Regions from separate parts of the Microbacterium sp. ZKA21 genome, predicted to be linked through region 1. Evidence: riboswitches for the same ligand, from Rfam matches in the RefSeq annotation. Region 1 holds a riboswitch; the other holds the start of a gene.

Region 1 (7,878 bases):
TGGTCACCCCCACGTAGAGCAGCAGTTCGACGGCTGCGCGCAGGAACGGATGCAGGTGCACGACCGGGCGCGGGGACAGGAACAGGGCCCACACGAGCAGCACCACGACGGGTGCGCCGATGCCGACGACGATGTTCCACGGCATGTCCCACGTCGCGAGTCCCCAGATCGCGAGCGACGCGAGAGCGGCGAGCAGGACGACGACCCGGATGATGTCGAGCGGGGTGACGTTCGGGCGGTTCACGCCCGGTTCTGCCGGTGTCTCCTGGGTCATGCTCCCAGTCTATTCGGCGGGTGAGGCGGGCTCGTTTGCGGCGCTCAATTCGAGATCAGGGGAGACGACGGCCGTCATCGGCAGTTAGGGGCGAAGATCACCGTCAGCACGTTCACGCCGAGGTCGCCGAGCGTGGTGCTGTACGCCTGAACTGGGCCGTTCATCGTGACGTAATGGATCTCGACGTCGGCATCCAACAGAATCTGTTCACCGGTGGGCCGAAGGCTTACCGTCGCAGCGCCGTCCGCACCCAGCATCGCGTCGTCCGCGCCGTCGGGGCTGCCGTTCAGAAGAGCCTGAATCTGGGCACCTGGTTCGCCGAGCACATCGAGCGCTACGTAGGTCTTGTTGTCCGTGCCGATGCACATTGAGGCGTCCGTAAGAGCTACTGGTGAAGTCGGGGCCGCAGGGTCAGTCGGTGTCGGGGTGGGGCTCGGAGTCGGCTCGGGCGTCTCCGTTGGCTCCGGTGTGGGAGTCGGCGTTGGGGTGGTTGTCGGGGTGGGGCTCGGAGTCGGCTCGGGGGTCTCCGTTGGCTCCGGTGTGGGAGTCGGTGTCGGGCTCGGAGTCGGCTCGGGGGTCTCCGTTGGCTCCGGTGTGGGAGTCGGTGTCGGGCTCGGAGTCGCCCCGGGAGTCTCTGTCGGCTCGGGAGTCGGCGTCGGAGTCGGAGTCGGTGTTGGTGTGGGCGTCGGCTCCGGGGTCTCCGTCGGACCCGGCGTCGGGCTAGGAGTCGGCTCCGGGGGCTCGGTCGGTTCCGGCGTGAGAGTCTCCGTCGGTTCCGGCGTGGGCGTGGGGCTCGGCGTCGGCTCAGCAGTTTCCGTTGGTTCCGGAGTCGGCTCCGGGGCCGTCGAAGGAGTGGGCGTTGGCTCGGGAGTCGGCGTCGGCGTCGGCTCGGGCTTCGGCGCCGCGGGGGGCTCCGGCGTGGGCGTGGGAGTCGGGGTCGGCGAAGGCCCCGGCACGGGTGCCACCGGAACCTCCGGCGGATCCACGGGTTCGGCCGGCTGCTCAGGGGCGTCTTCGCCGCCCGAGCCGCCCGGATCGCCCGGCGCGGGCACGACGGGGATCGTGAGAGGCGCCTCGACGACCGGATCGGACTCGGCGATCGGCGCATCGCCGGCATCCTCGTCCTTGACCGGCTCATCGATCACGAACGGCTGGTTGTTCAGCGCCTCGAGCTTCTCATCCGGACCGACCTCGGCCGGGATCGAGGACGATTCGTCGACCTGGCTCGCGCTCGGAAGGCTCGCCACCGGGGTGGACGCCGTCAGGCCCGGAATGATCGCGGCTGCGGCGACGACACCGGCGACGATCAGCGCGGCAGAGCCGACACCGACCAGTGCACCGATGCCGGTGACGGCGCCCGCGGTCGTTCCGGCAGCTGCTCCGCCTCCTGCTGCGCCAGCGCTTCCACCGGCACCGCCCGCGCCACCGGTCGAGCCGGAACCGGCCGAGGCACCGGCCATCGCTGCGCCGCCGGTGCCGGAGACCACGACAGCACCTTCGACGACGCTCGAGGGCATCGCGGCCAGCGCGACGATCGGCGCGCCACCACCCTGCAACGCAGCCAGGTAGCCGGTCGCGCCGGTGATGCCGAGCACGAGCGGCAGCAGCACCATGGCCAGGCGATCCGAGACGTCCTTCGCCTCGGCGACGACGATCATGCAGCGGGCGCAATCCGAAAGGTGCTCGTCAAAGCGCTTCTGGTCGCGGTTGCTGAGGTTGCCCCGGGAATGGGCGCCCATGTGCTCGATGCTCCACTGGCATTCTGACCCGGGGGCGGCGCTGCGCAGGTGCGCCTGGATCCATGCCTCGCGCAGACCTTCGCGTGCTCGGAAGGCGAGTTGCGCGACCGCGCCGGCCTTCATGCCGAGCAGGGGAGCGACCTCGGCCGGCTTCATCTGCTCGATCTCGGTGTACCAGAGCACCTCCTGCCAGCGCGAGGGGAGGCTGCGGAACGCCTTCGCGGTGAGCCCGCGGTCGAGCGCCTCATCGGTGGCCTGCTCGGTCGTGTCCGGGTCGGGGACGGCATCCATCTCGTCGATGGCCGTCTCGCGGCGCGCCTTGCCCCAGCCGGCCGCGGTGTTCCGGATGCTCGTGAACAAGTAGGCGCGGAACGACCCGTTGGGTCCGCCGCCCTTGAGGATCGCGTTGTAGATGCGCGTGTACGATTCCTGGACGAGATCGTCCGGGTCGAGGGAAGACGTGATCGATCGCGCGACGGCGATGCCCGACGGGTAGTGGCGTCGCCAGAGTTCGCCGAACGCCTCGCGGTCGCCGGACCGGGTGCGCAGGATCAGATCGGCGTCAGCGATCTCCGCGTTGTCGTTGTTCTCGTTCGGCACAGTCATCCAGATCTCGTGGAGCATCGGGTCGGCTCCACAGGAAGAGACGCGTGAATCGGGTCCCCATCACGCGCCTCATACATTCTCACCCCGTTTTCCCAGCCTGACCAGTCCTGTGGATAACTCGGAGCGAACTCTCTGCCAGGGCCGCCGAAGAAATCTCAGAAAAAGTTCCTCGATTCGCGTGATGAATCACGACGTCGCCCGTCTCATCATCAGAGCACGCTGCACGATCACCACCGGGGGGCGGAGATCGGGCAGTGCCGGCGCGGGGGGCAACTGCGCCGGCTCAGGGCGGGCTCGGGACCCTCGGGGGAGGAGTTCCCGAGCCGCCCGCTCGTCCAGGAGGGAGTGAGGCCGCCGCGGTCTGGGGTGCGGCGGCCTCCCCTCTACTCCCGATGTGTTCGCGCGCGCCGTGGCGGTCAGACGGCGGGTCGACCGCCCACCCACACGCGTCGCACATGCAGACGGGCGTCCAGCAGGACGGCATCCGCGAGCAGCCCGTGCTCCAGACGCCCCAACCTCTCGCCTTCCCCGATGACGGATGCCGGCGTCTCCGTGAGAGCACGCACGGCGGCCGCGAGGGGCACGCCGGCCTGCACGGCGTTCCGTAGCGCGGCATCCTGCGTCAGCGTCGAGCCGGCGATCGAGCCCGTCGCATCCGTGCGGGCGATGCCGTCGGTCACGGTCACCTTGACCGCGCCGAGGTCGTACCGGCCGTCCGCGCTGCCGGCCGCGGCCATCGCGTCCGTCACCAGCGCGACGCGATCCGGCGCCACGTCGAACACCAGCTTGATCACGTGCGGGTCGAGATGCACGTTGTCGGCGATCGCCTCGAGCACCACGCGTCGGTCGGCGGCCGCCGCCAGCACAGGGCCGGGAGCCCGATGATGGATGCCCCGCATCGCGTTGAAGGCGTGCGTGAGGATCGTGGCGCCGGCGTCGAACGCGGCAGCGGCGATCTCGGCATCCGCATCGGTGTGGCCGATCGCCGCGGCGGCCCCGGCGGCCACGGTCTGACGGATCGCCTCGAGGCCGCCGGGGAGCTCCGGGGCGATCGTGACCTGGCGGACGGTTCCGCCTCCGGCGTCCAGCAGGCGCCGGACATCCGCGGCATCCGGTGCCTGAAGCAGAGTCGGTTCGTGGGCACCCTGATGCCCGGGGTCGAGGAACGGACCTTCCAGGTGCGAGCCGAGGATGTCGGCATCCGTCCTGGTCAGATCGGCGATCTCGGCGATGCGACGGGTGAGATCGTCGAGCGACGCCGTCACCAGCGAGACCACGGCGCGCGTCGTGCCGTGCGCGCGGTGCAGAGCGCGCGCGGTGCGGATCGCCTCGGCGCCGTCGTCGTAGGACGCACCGGCACCGCCATGGCCGTGGATGTCGATGAACCCGGGTGCGAGAACGGCACCGGGGCCGGCGAGCTCCGCGGCGTCGACGACGACGTCGGCAGCCGTCCACGTCGTGCCGGTTCCTGTTTCCGCGATGACACCGTCCTCGAAGCGGACCCACGCGTCGTCCGTCTCGACGCCATGCGAGACGATGCGCGCGGAGTGGATCACGGTTGCGGTCATGGCGTGCTTCCCTCGGTCGGGGTCGGTCGCTGTCCGCCCCATCCTTCGGCATCCCACACCGATCCGAGTGCTTCGACGCGCTCGCGGAACGAGGCCCAGTCCTTGGCGGATGCCGGCGACCACGCGATCTCGGCCAGGGCCGCGGCTCGGGGGAAGAACAGGTGGTCGATATCATCGAGCGTCGCGATCGTCTCGGACCACAGCGGCCCCTCGATCCCGAGGATGGCGCTCTCGTCCAGACCGGGCACGATCGCGTTCGGCTCCCAGGCGTAGGCCGACTCGAGATCGATGATCGCGGCCCAGCTGAGCCCCAGCGGGTCTTCGGGTGAAGGCTTCATGTCGAGGTACGCACGGGTGGAGGGCGAGAGGATGACCGATCCGCCGCGCTCGGCGAATCGGAGCGTGTGCTCGATGTGCTCGGCCGTGGGGGCATCGCTGCCCCAGAACTGGCCGATCGTGCCCTCGGCGACGACTGCGGACCCCGCCTCGTGCCAGGCCACCGGCGTCTTCCCCAGTTCAACGGTCAATGCGGTGACGCGCTCGATGAACGCGTCGAAATCGGCCTGCGCGGTGCCCAGGCACTCGTCGCCTCCGACGTGCAGTTGCGGGCCGGGGGTCAGTTCGGCCACCTCGCCGAGCACATCGCGGAGGAACTCCCATGTCGACTCCTCGTGGATGCGCACGGAGGAATGCCCGACGCCCCAGCCCTCGTAGGGCTCGCCGGCGACCGGCAGCGGCTGGCCCAGCGCCTCCGACTGCGCGAGGAGCATGTCGTTCATCACGGGCTCCTCGACCACGCCGGGGTACGCGAGGCCGATCGCATGCGTGTGCCCCGGCAGATCGATCTCCGGAACGACCACCATGTGGTGCGCGGCCGCGTAGCGGACGATCTCGCGGAAATCGTCCTTCGAGTAGAAGCCGCCTGGGCGGCCGAGCACCGAGGTTCCGGATGCCCTCTCGGTCAGCAGCGGACGGCTGTCGATCTGCAGACGCCAGCCCTGGTCATCGCTGAGGTGCAGGTGCAGGCGATTGAACTTCAGCGACGACGCGCGGTCGATGAACTCCTTCACGGTCGCCACGTCGAAGAACGTGCGGGCCACGTCGAGCATCACACCCCGATAGCCGAAGCGCGGCGCGTCGGTGATCGACACCTGCGCGATCGTCCAGGAACCGGCGTCCTCGCGCAGCAGCTGACGCAGCGTCTGGATGCCGTAGAAGAGTCCGGCAGCCGACCCGGCGATCTCGACGCGGTCCGTCGTCTCCAGCCGGTACGCCTCGTCTTCCGCGGCGGTCGCCCGCAGGACGATGTCGCCGGCGACGGGCTCGCCTTCCGTCGTCTCCGGCCGCAGGCCGGTGAGCTCCGCCAGGTGGTCGGAGAGAGCGGATGCCGCGGCATCCGCACCGTCGGCGATGACGATGCGCGTGGCGGGCGTGAGGACGAACGCGCCGGGGCCGGTCGTGACCGACGAGGGCAGCGGTACAAGAGTAAGGACCATGAACAAAACCTACCGGTGAGGGCTGCGACATCCAAGCGTTGCGGGCTACTCGATCCGCTATGCTCGAACCGTCGCGACTGGCGTCTGGGTGGACTACCACCGGGGAGCGACTTCTCATGGGAATCGACCGCGCGCCTGGGCCGATCAGGAACAACCCCTTTCCACCGTGAGATCAGGAGCACGTCATGACCGACCCGTACTTCAACGCCCCGCTGTCCGAAGTCGACCCGGAGATCGCCGAGGTCCTCGAGCGGGAGCTGAACCGCCAGCGCGGCTTCCTCGAGATGATCGCCTCCGAGAACTTCGTGCCCGTGTCCGTGCTGCAGTCGCAGGGCTCCGTGCTCACGAACAAGTACGCCGAGGGCTACCCCGGTCGCCGTTACTACGGCGGCTGCGAAGAGGTGGACGTCGCCGAGTCGCTCGCGATCGAGCGCGCCAAGAGCCTGTTCGGCTCGGAGTTCGCCAACGTCCAGCCGCACTCCGGTGCCACCGCCAACGCGGCAGTGCTGCACGCCATCGCCCGCCCCGGCGACACGCTGCTCGGCCTGTCGCTCGACCACGGCGGCCACCTGACGCACGGCATGAAGATCAACTTCTCCGGCCGGCTGTTCGACATCGTCGCGTACGGCGTCGACCCGGAGACCTCGCTCGTCGACATGGACGAGGTCCGTCGCCTCGCCATCGAGCACAAGCCGAAGGTCATCATCGCCGGCTGGTCGGCGTACCCGCGTCAGCTGGACTTCGCGAAGTTCCGCGAGATCGCCGACGAGGTGGGCGCGTACCTGTGGGTCGACATGGCGCACTTCGCCGGTCTCGTCGCCGCGGGCATCCACCCCAGCCCCGTCCCGCACGCGCATGTGGTCTCGTCGACCGTGCACAAGACGATCGGCGGACCCCGCTCCGGTTTCATCCTCACCAACGACGCGGACCTCGCCAAGAAGATCAACTCGGCCGTGTTCCCCGGTCAGCAGGGCGGACCGCTCATGCACGTGATCGCCGCCAAGGCGACCGCTTTCAAGATCGCGGGGACACCGGAGTTCAAGGAGCGTCAGGAGCGCACCGTCCGCGGTGCTGCGCTGCTCGCAGAGCGTCTCGGCCGTCAGGACGTCCAGGATGCCGGCATCAAGGTCCGCTCCGGCGGCACCGATGTGCACCTGGTCCTCGTCGACCTGCGCGACGCCGAGATCGACGGCAAGCAGGCCGAAGACCTGCTGCACGACATCCACATCACGGTCAACCGCAACGCGGTCCCGAACGACCCGCGTCCGCCGATGGTCACCTCCGGTCTGCGCATCGGCACTCCGGCGCTCGCGACGCGCGGATTCGGGGATGCCGAGTTCACCGAGGTCGCCGACATCATCGCACTGGCGCTGCTGCCCGGTGCGGATGTCGCGGCCCTCAAGGCCCGCGTCGACGCGCTCGCCGCCGCCTTCCCGCTCTACCCGGGACTGTCCCAGTGACTGCTGTCGTCCTGGACGGCAAGGCCGCATCGGCCGAGATCAGGGCGGAGCTCACCGAGCGGGTCGCCGCGCTCAAGGAGAAGGGGATCGTCCCCGGCATCGCCACAGTGCTCGTCGGGGCCGACCCGGCATCCCAGCTGTACGTCGGGATGAAGCACCGGCAGTCCGAGGCGATCGGGATGAACTCGATCCAGCGCGAGCTGCCGGCCGACGCCACGCAGGAGGACGTCGAGGCGCTGATCGATGAGCTCAACGCGGATCCGACCTGCCACGGATACATCGTGCAGCTGCCGCTGCCGAAGCACATCGACACCGACGCGATCCTCGAGCGCATCGACCCGGCCAAGGATGCCGACGGCCTGCACCCGACCAACCTCGGCCGACTGGTGCTGAACGTCAGCAGTCCGATCCGCACGCCGCTGCCGTGCACGCCCCGCGGCGTCATCGAACTGCTGCTCCGCAACGACTACGACCTCAAGGGCAAGCACGTCGTCGTGGTCGGGCGCGGCGTGACGATCGGTCGTCCGATGGGACTCCTGCTCACGCGTCGCGACATCAACGCGACCGTGACGCAGGTGCACACCGGCACGCCGGACATGGCACCGTACCTGCGTCAGGCCGACGTGATCGTCGCCGGTGCGGGGGTCAAGCACCTGATCCGCGCCGAGGACGTCAAGCCGGGGGCGGCAGTGCTCGACGTGGGCGTCACGCGTGAGACGGACCCCGAGACCGGCA
Region 2 (7,878 bases), on a different contig from region 1:
GGAGCATCGAGGTGCGCGGCGATGAGCTCGCCGAGATCCGGTACGGCGGTCGGATGCTGCTGCGCGCGGTGCGTGCGGCCGTGCGCGATCGCGGATGGCAGACCGTCCCGGTGCAGGTGCTGTCGCTGGAATCGGATGCGTCCGCGCTGACGCTGCGGCTGCGGCACGAGGGCCTCGGAGCGCGCGTCGACTCGACGCTGACGGCGACGGCCGACGACGACGGGCTGCGCATCGCCTGGGACGCCGTCAACGCGGAGCCGTTCGATACCTGCCGCACGGGACTGGTCGTGCTGCACCCGGCGACGGATGCGGGTCGGGCGGCGGTGGTCGAGCATCCTGATGGGTCGTCGGAGCCGGTCGCGTTCCCGCAGGAGATCAGCCCGCATCAGCCGATCCTCGGCATCCGTTCTCTACGAGTCGAGGATGAGCTCGAGCTGGAGTTCACCGGCGATGTCTTCGAGATGGAGGACCAGCGGAACTGGAGCGACGCGTCCTTCAAGACGTACAGCCGTCCGCTGGAGCTGCCGTATCCGTACGCTCTGGATGCCGGTGAGCGCGTCGAGCAGTCGATCACGATCCGGGTTCTCGGGGCGGGGTCGGTACCACCGCCGGTCGACGGCGCGGTCGAGCTCGCGCTCGTCGAGGCCGGCCCGTTTCCGGAGGTGGGCGTCGAAGCGTCGACGGCTCCCGATCCTGTGCCTGCGTCGGATGTCGGGAGCTTCCGCGTCGTCGAGCTCGATCTCGCGACGCCCAACTGGCGTGCGGCACTCGCACGTGCCGCAGCCGACGGCGTAGCGCTGGACGTGCGCCTGGTGACAGGCGGGTCCGGGCGCCGCACCGACGGCGCCGATGGCGAAGGCGCAGGTGGTGAGGGAATGAGCGGCCACGGCGCAGGCGGCGAGGAAGCCTCTGGCGAGGGGCGCAGTCGGCCAGGGGCCGGCGATGAAGCGTCCATGGACGAACGATTCCTGTCGGAGGCCGTCGGAGCGCTGGCCCCGTACGTTCGGACCCCCGGCGTACTGCGCCTGACGGCCTTCGATGCCCTCGAGCACATCAGCGATACTCGCGTCGTGTCGGCACTGCGGGCGGCGATGACGGCATCCGGCCTGTCCCTGCCTGTGCTGACCGGCGCCCGTTCGCACTTCACCGAGCTGAATCGCGAGCAGACGCGGATCGCGCGCGACGTCGACGGGCTGGTCGTGAACACGACTCCGCTGTTCCACGCGCTCGACACCGAGCAGTTGGTGGAGGCGCTCGCGATGCAGAGGCTGATCGCCGAGCAGGCCGTGTGGATTGCGGATGGTCTCCCGGTGCATATCGGACCGCTGTCGCTGCGGCCGCGGTTCAACAACGTGGCGACGACGCCGGAGCCGGCGCCGACGCGGACCGATCTGGCGGAGGGATACGGGGCGGAGTTCACCGGCGCGGTCGATGCGCGGCAGGGCGCCGCCGAACTCGGCGCCTGGGTGATCGCGAGCGCGGCGGCCCTCGCGGTTCCCGGTGTCGCATCCGTGTCCTGGTTCGAGAGCTGGGGTCCGCGCGGGCTCATCTCGGCTGCGGGCCGTACGGCTGCGGCGGATGCCGTCGATGCGCTCGCAGCACTCGCCGGTGGGAGTCTGCTCACGAGTGCGAGCCCGGATGGGCTGGTCTGGGCGCTCGGTTCGCGGACGGATGCCGGTGACACCGTGCTCGTCGCCAACCTGGACCGCGTGGAGCGTCGCGTGCCGATTGCCGGGGTGGGCGACGTTGCCGGCGTGAGCGAGGTCGAGGTCGGGGCCGGCGCGTGGATGCGGGTGACCCCGTAGGCTCGGCGAGTGCGGCTGGTCTCTCTTGATCTCGTCCATTGCTCCCCTGCCGAGCTGGCGATGGCGGACGTGCCGACCACCGAGGATCTCGAGTTCGCGGCATCTCACACGGATGTGATCCTCACCGACGGACCGGGCGCGCACGCCGGGGCGCTGGCCGAGTATCGGATCACGGCAGACGTCCTGGCGAAGGCACCGGCGGGCGTGCGGCTCGCCCCATGCCCGCCATTCATCCGCGGCCGGGAGGTCACGGCCGATGCGATCGCCGGGCCCGCGTTCGTGGGGTACGAGTTCAAGCGTGCGCTGGCCCCCGTGCAGCAGGCGATCCTCGCGCACTGCATCGTCTGACGCACCCCGCCCTTCAGAAGGGTGGAGGTTGTTCTCGGGTCGTGAATCCGGTGGGCGTGGTGAGTTGGATGGTGCCGTCAGGGCGGGATCGGTAGCGGGTTCGGGTGCGGTGGCGGTGGGTGTGGTGGTGGGGGCAGAGGGGTGCCATCGAGTCGGCGTCGGTTCTGCCGCCGGCGGCCCAGGGGCGGCGGTGGTCGATGTCGGCGTCGGCGGCGAGGCGTTCGCAGCCGTCGCAGGAACAGGTGCCGTGTTTCAGGATGAGCCAGTCGCGTTGGGCCGTGGTGGGTCGGTAGGTACGGCGGTCCATGTCGAGGACGACGCCCTTGACGGGGTCGGTGATGACGCGGTGGAACGCGGTGGCGTCGGTGAAGATCTGCGCAGCGGTTGCCGGGTCGATGGTGTCGCCGCCGACGATCTCGGCCTGTTCGTCGGCGAGGATCCGAGCGGTTTCGGGGTCGATCGGGGTGTTGTCGCGGGCGGCGGCGATCAGTTGCACCGGGATCGTGACGAAGACTTTCGTCTTCACCGCGGTGTCGGTACCGACACCGCGCAACCACGCGCTGGAGAGGTCCGCGCGGATCTGATCACGCGTGCGACCCTCGCGGGCGTCCTTGGACAGGTGCTTCGCGGTGGACGTCCCGCGGCGGAACGCGGCCCGTGCCTCGTGGGTGGGCATCAGCGCGTGGTACCAGGACAAGCCCCCGTCGACGTCCTCGACATACACCCGCCGGTCCCGCATCGCCCTGGCGTGATCAGCTTCCGGGCCGATCGGCCGCAGTCGGCCGGTGAGACGCTTCAGGCGCCGGTTGAACGAGCCCGGCGAACATGTCTCGGACCATTGCGCGCACGCCGAATCGATCTCGGCGAACGCGGCCCGTTCGGCGGCCCGTTCGTCGGTGGTCGCATCCGCGGGGGCGGCGACCACACCGAGCGCATGCACGGCCCGACCCACCAGGTACAGCGACGCGAACCCGGTCACCGCCCGCTCCCATAGGGCTGGTAGATGAGCCTGGGCACGCTCGGCGAGGAACACCTGCCCGCGCACATGCTCCTCCGACATGGCCATCCGCAACGCGAGGTCCATGATCGCGGCGCGCTCGGCGTAATCGATCGAGCGGGAATCCTCGATCCCATCCAGATACAGCTCCGGATGCCGGCGCGCGTACTGGACGACCCGCAGCATCCGCGCCGCCTGCAGCGCGGCCTGACGATTCGCATCGACCTGGGAGCACTCCGCATCCGCGAGCAGCACCCCGATCTCCTCCGCCGGCTTCAACGCCTGGGGAGAAGAGGGCAACTGCTCTGCCGCATCCATATCCCCAGTTTAGTATCTATGTTCTAATACGGCAAGCCCTCCGATGACACAGGCGCGGGAGCGCGGAGGCCTCAACTGCCGTTCCGGGTGTCGCTCAGCAGCGAGCGCTCGAGGCGGATGTCGCTGAAGACGACATCGCACCGTTCCCCGCAGGGTGCCTGACTGAGAAAGCCCACCGAGGTCGACCGACCAGCCGGAACGGCGAGATGGAACAGGCGCACGAAGTCCCAGCGTTCGCCGTCCGTCGATGAGTGGAAGGCCCAGGCGTTGCCGCCGAGGAAGGCGAGACGGAGGTGGATGCTGGCGTCCACGACCAGGCGCGAGTTGACGTCGTCGGAGTACATGTTCGTCACGACGCTGACGACCATCGGCTCGCCGTCCGGGGAGTACTCGAAGCAGAGCTTCGCCCAATGATCTTCGTCCGACCAGATGGACAGCGCACCGGCATCGAAGGTCGTGCGGTCACCGACGACGGACACGTTGGCGGAGAGCATGAACGGCGTGTCAGGTGCTGCGAACGCCAGGCTCGCTGCACGATGCTGCTGATCGCCACCGGTCGCATCATTGGTCCAGTCGACGCCGCCGGCACTCCGCAGCGTGAGCGTCTGAGCCACCGGGTCGATCGATGCTTCCCCCTCGACAGGAACCCAGGACAACGGCGGCAGCTCGTCGAGCGCGAAGAGAGGATCAGTCATGCTCCCATTGTGGCGTCATCGGCAGGGTGACGTGCCAGCGCGGGAGATGTTCTCGTGAACCCGCGCCGCCGGTACGCTGAGAACGCGACTGGCGTGGCCGGATCACCGGCAGGGAGCGCAACATCGGCATCGTCCGCCTGGGTGCCCATCTACGAAGAGATGGGCAGCGTATGCGTTATGGAATGAATCCGCACCAGCAAGCCGAAGTGATCAGCGGGGGTCCGCGGATCCTGAACGGCGAGCCGTCGATGATCAACTACCTCGACGCTCTCAACGCCGCGGCGCTCGCCCAGGAGGCCGACGCGTACACGGGGCACCCGGCCGCGGCATCCTTCAAGCACGTCTCCCCCGCCGGTGCCGCCGTCGCCGGCGAGATCGACGACACGGCCGCGCGCACCTGGAACGTCCCGGCCTCGGCATCCGGCTCCCTCCTCTCCGCCTATGTCCGCGCGCGCGACGCCGACCCGAAGTCGTCGTTCGGCGATGTCGTCGCGCTGTCGCGTCCGGTCGACCTCGAAACGGCCGAGTTCCTGAGCACGGTGATCTGCGACGCGCTCATCGCTCCCGGATTCGAACCAGGAGCTGCAGACGTGCTCGGCAGGAAGCGCGGCGGCCGGTTCCTGCTCTTCGAGACGGACCCGACCGCGACGCCCCCGGCGCGTGAGCGGCGGGACGTGCTCGGCGTCGCGCTCGAGCAGGACCGCGACACGGCCGACCTCGCCGCCGCCCTGCCCGACGGGCTCGACCCCGCGGTCCGCACCGACGCTCTGGTCGGCATGGCCACGGCGCGCTACACCCAGTCGAACTCCGTCGTGCTCGTCGAGGACGGATCCGCGATCGGCATCGGAGCCGGCCAGCAGAACCGCGTCGACTGCGTCCGTCTCGCCGGAGCCAAGGCCCGGATCTGGTGGCTGCGGCGCCACCGGAGCGTCGACGCCCTGCCGCGGATCGAGGGGATGAAGCGGCAGGACCGCCTGAACTGGCAGATCCGCTTCGCCGGACACGAGATGACCCGGGGCCAGCTGGCGGACTTCACGACCCTGTTCGGCGCGGAGGCCGCGGCCCGGTACGACGATCAGACCTGGCGGGATGCCTGGATGCAGGAACTGCGCGGCATCACGCTCGTGTCGGACGGCTTCCTGCCGTTCCGCGACAACGTCGAGCACGCGGCCGAGTTCGGCGTCTCCACGATCGTGGAGCCCGGTGGATCGACGCGGACCGCAGAGGTCGCGGCCGCGGCGCACGAGTACGGCATCGCGCACGTGCAGACCGGGCTGCGACTGTTCCACCACTGACGGCGCCTGAACCACGAAGGGCCGCCCCGCAGGACGGCCCTTCGTTCCTTCCGGTCCCCCGACCGATCACTCCAACGCGAAGAGCGTGTAGCTCTCGGCGTTCTCGGCGTTGATGACGATGCAGTCGATCGACTGCTTCTCGTCCTCGCCGGTCTCCCCGGTCTTCACGAAGCTGTCGGCCTGCTGCACCGCGAGCTGGGAGATCAGCACCGCCGGCTGCAGACCCGTCGCCAGCAGCGTGCCGGCCTTGATGGCCTCGACGGCGTCGGGGCTGCCGTCGAATCCGGCGATGACGACCTTGCCGGTGAGACCGGCGGCCTCGACCGCGGCCACCGCGCCAAGCGCCATCGTGTCGTTGCCCGCGATGATCCCCTGGATGTCCGGGTCGCGCTGCAGCAGCGTCTCGATCTTCGTGAACGCCTCGTCCTGGCTCCAGTTCGCGGTCTCCTTGGCGACCGGCACCAGGTTCGGGTACTGCGAGATGACGCTCGCGAATGCCTCGGAGCGCACCCCGGCGTTCGTGTCGGATTCCTTGCCGGTCAGCTCGATGTACTTGCCGCCATCAGGAAGAGCTGCGACCCACTCCTCGGCGACCGCCGCAGCGCCCTGCGCGTTGTTCGCGACGATCTGCGCTGCCGCGACCCCGGTCTCGTTGATCTCGCGATCGATGAGGAACACCGGGATGCCGGCATCCTTGGCCTTCTGCACCGGACCGATCGAGGCATCGGCGCCGGCGTTGTCGAGGACGATCGCGACAGCATCCTTGCTGATGGCCGCGTCGATCAGCTCGCTCTGCTTGTTCGGGTCGTCGTCGTGCGAGGCGACGGACGTCTCGTAGCCGAGCTTCTCGGCCTCGGCCGCCGCGGCATCCGCTTCGGCTTTGAAGAACGGGTTGTCGTGCGAGGGCGTGATGATCGCGATGACGCCGCCGGCGTCACCGGAGCCGCCGTCGCCGCCGTCTCCCGAACCGGAGCCGGCGTCGTCGCTGCCCGGGCTGCACGCCGCGAGCCCGAAGACGAGGGTGAGTGCCGCTGCCGCGGCGAGGATACTGCGTCGCATGATTCTCCTTCGATCGTGCTGTGATGCTACTGACGTCGCAGCGGGGTTCACGCCGTGGCCGGCGTCGACTGAGGGGGTGCGGACTGCTTGTTCGCCGCGGCGAGCGCGGCGTTCTTCGACCGGGTGATGCGCTGCTGCGCCTGATCGAGCATGACCGCGAGGATGATGACCGCGCCCTTGATCGCGATCTGCCAGAACGTCGAGACGCCGACCAGCACGAGCCCGTCGCTGAGGAAGCCGATGACGAACGCTCCGATGAGCACACCGCGGACGTTGCCCCGACCACCGGTCAGCGCCGCCCCGCCGATCACGACCGCGGCGATCGCGTTGAGCTCGAAGGTCTCGCCCAGCTGCGGCGCAGCGCTGGTGAGCTCGGACGAGATGATCAGGCCCGTGGTCGCCGCGCAGAAGCCGCTGATCATGTAGACGCGCAGCTTGACCTTCTTCACCGGGACGCCGGACAGCTCCGCCGCCCTCTCGTTGCCGCCCGTCGCGTAGACCCAGCGCCCGAACGGGGTCTTGCGCAGGACCAGCGAGGCGATCAGTGCGAACACGACCATGATCCAGATCGCCGTCGGGATGCCGAGGATCCGGCCTCCCCCGATCAGGAGGAACCCCTGATTGCCGAGCTCCTCGGTGCCGGCGAGCTTGGGATACGTCGTGCCGTTCGAGATGAGCAGCGCCGCGCCTCGCGCGACGTAGAGCATGCCGAGCGTCGCGATGAAGGGCGCGACGTTGAACTTCGTCACGAGGATGCCGTTGATGAACCCGACGAACGTGCCGACGGCGAGCGCGACGACGACGACGAACCAGACCTGCGGGTACGCGACGATGTCGAGCACCGTCAGGTGCCAGCCCTGCAGCAGGGTGCCAGCGACCACGCCGGACAGGCCCACCGTCGACCCGACGGAGAGGTCGATGCCGCCCTTGAGGATGACGAACAGCATGCCGAGCGCCAGGATGCCGTTGTACGCGACGTGCTTGGTCATGGTGATGAGGTTGCTGAAGGTGAGGAACGAGTCCGACAGCAGCGCGAAGATGATGATGAGGACGATCAGCGCGATGAACGCGCGCCCCTCGAGCAGCAGCGACCCGATGTCGACGTTCTGCAGGCGATTCCGTCGAACCGCGGTATTCTCGGTGGTCATTGCGCGCTCCCTGCGGGTTCGTCGGTGTGCGATTCCCCGGAGGCGACCATGAGGTCCTCCCGGGTGGAGTTCCTGGGGTCGAATTCGCCGACGATCCGGCCCTTCGACATCACGATGACGCGGTTCGAGACACCGAGCGCCTCGCCCACCTCGCTGGTCGCGAAGAGCACGGCGAGTCCGCGGCGGGCCTCGCGCGCCATGAGCGCGAAGATC

What was found. Region 1 has a riboswitch for ZMP and ZTP ahead of glyA (serine hydroxymethyltransferase). Riboswitches for the same ligand answer to the same signal wherever they lie in the genome.
Region 2: linked by a shared signal. The riboswitch ahead of M2317_RS13750 (hypothetical protein) and the one ahead of glyA (serine hydroxymethyltransferase) in region 1 are both predicted to bind ZMP and ZTP.

Annotation. Positions count from the first base shown of each region.
Region 1 covers NZ_JBNPVV010000004.1:50,123-58,000, forward strand. Annotated here, with positions in the region: gene M2317_RS09815 (YrdB family protein) at 1-274, opposite strand, end outside; gene M2317_RS09820 (sigma-70 family RNA polymerase sigma factor) at 349-2,619, opposite strand; gene nagA (N-acetylglucosamine-6-phosphate deacetylase) at 3,036-4,187, opposite strand; gene M2317_RS09830 (beta-N-acetylhexosaminidase) at 4,184-5,683, opposite strand; ZMP/ZTP riboswitch at 5,747-5,831, shown strand; gene glyA (serine hydroxymethyltransferase) at 5,869-7,143, shown strand; gene M2317_RS09840 (bifunctional methylenetetrahydrofolate dehydrogenase/methenyltetrahydrofolate cyclohydrolase) at 7,140-7,878, shown strand, end outside.
Region 2 covers NZ_JBNPVV010000006.1:205,990-213,867, reverse strand. Annotated here, with positions in the region: gene M2317_RS13770 (hypothetical protein) at 1-1,805, shown strand, start outside; gene M2317_RS13765 (hypothetical protein) at 1,815-2,153, shown strand; gene M2317_RS13760 (HNH endonuclease signature motif containing protein) at 2,167-3,468, opposite strand; gene M2317_RS13755 (DUF1349 domain-containing protein) at 3,540-4,163, opposite strand; ZMP/ZTP riboswitch at 4,238-4,313, shown strand; gene M2317_RS13750 (hypothetical protein) at 4,334-5,458, shown strand; gene M2317_RS13745 (D-ribose ABC transporter substrate-binding protein) at 5,525-6,517, opposite strand; gene M2317_RS13740 (ABC transporter permease) at 6,565-7,665, opposite strand; gene M2317_RS13735 (sugar ABC transporter ATP-binding protein) at 7,662-7,878, opposite strand, start outside.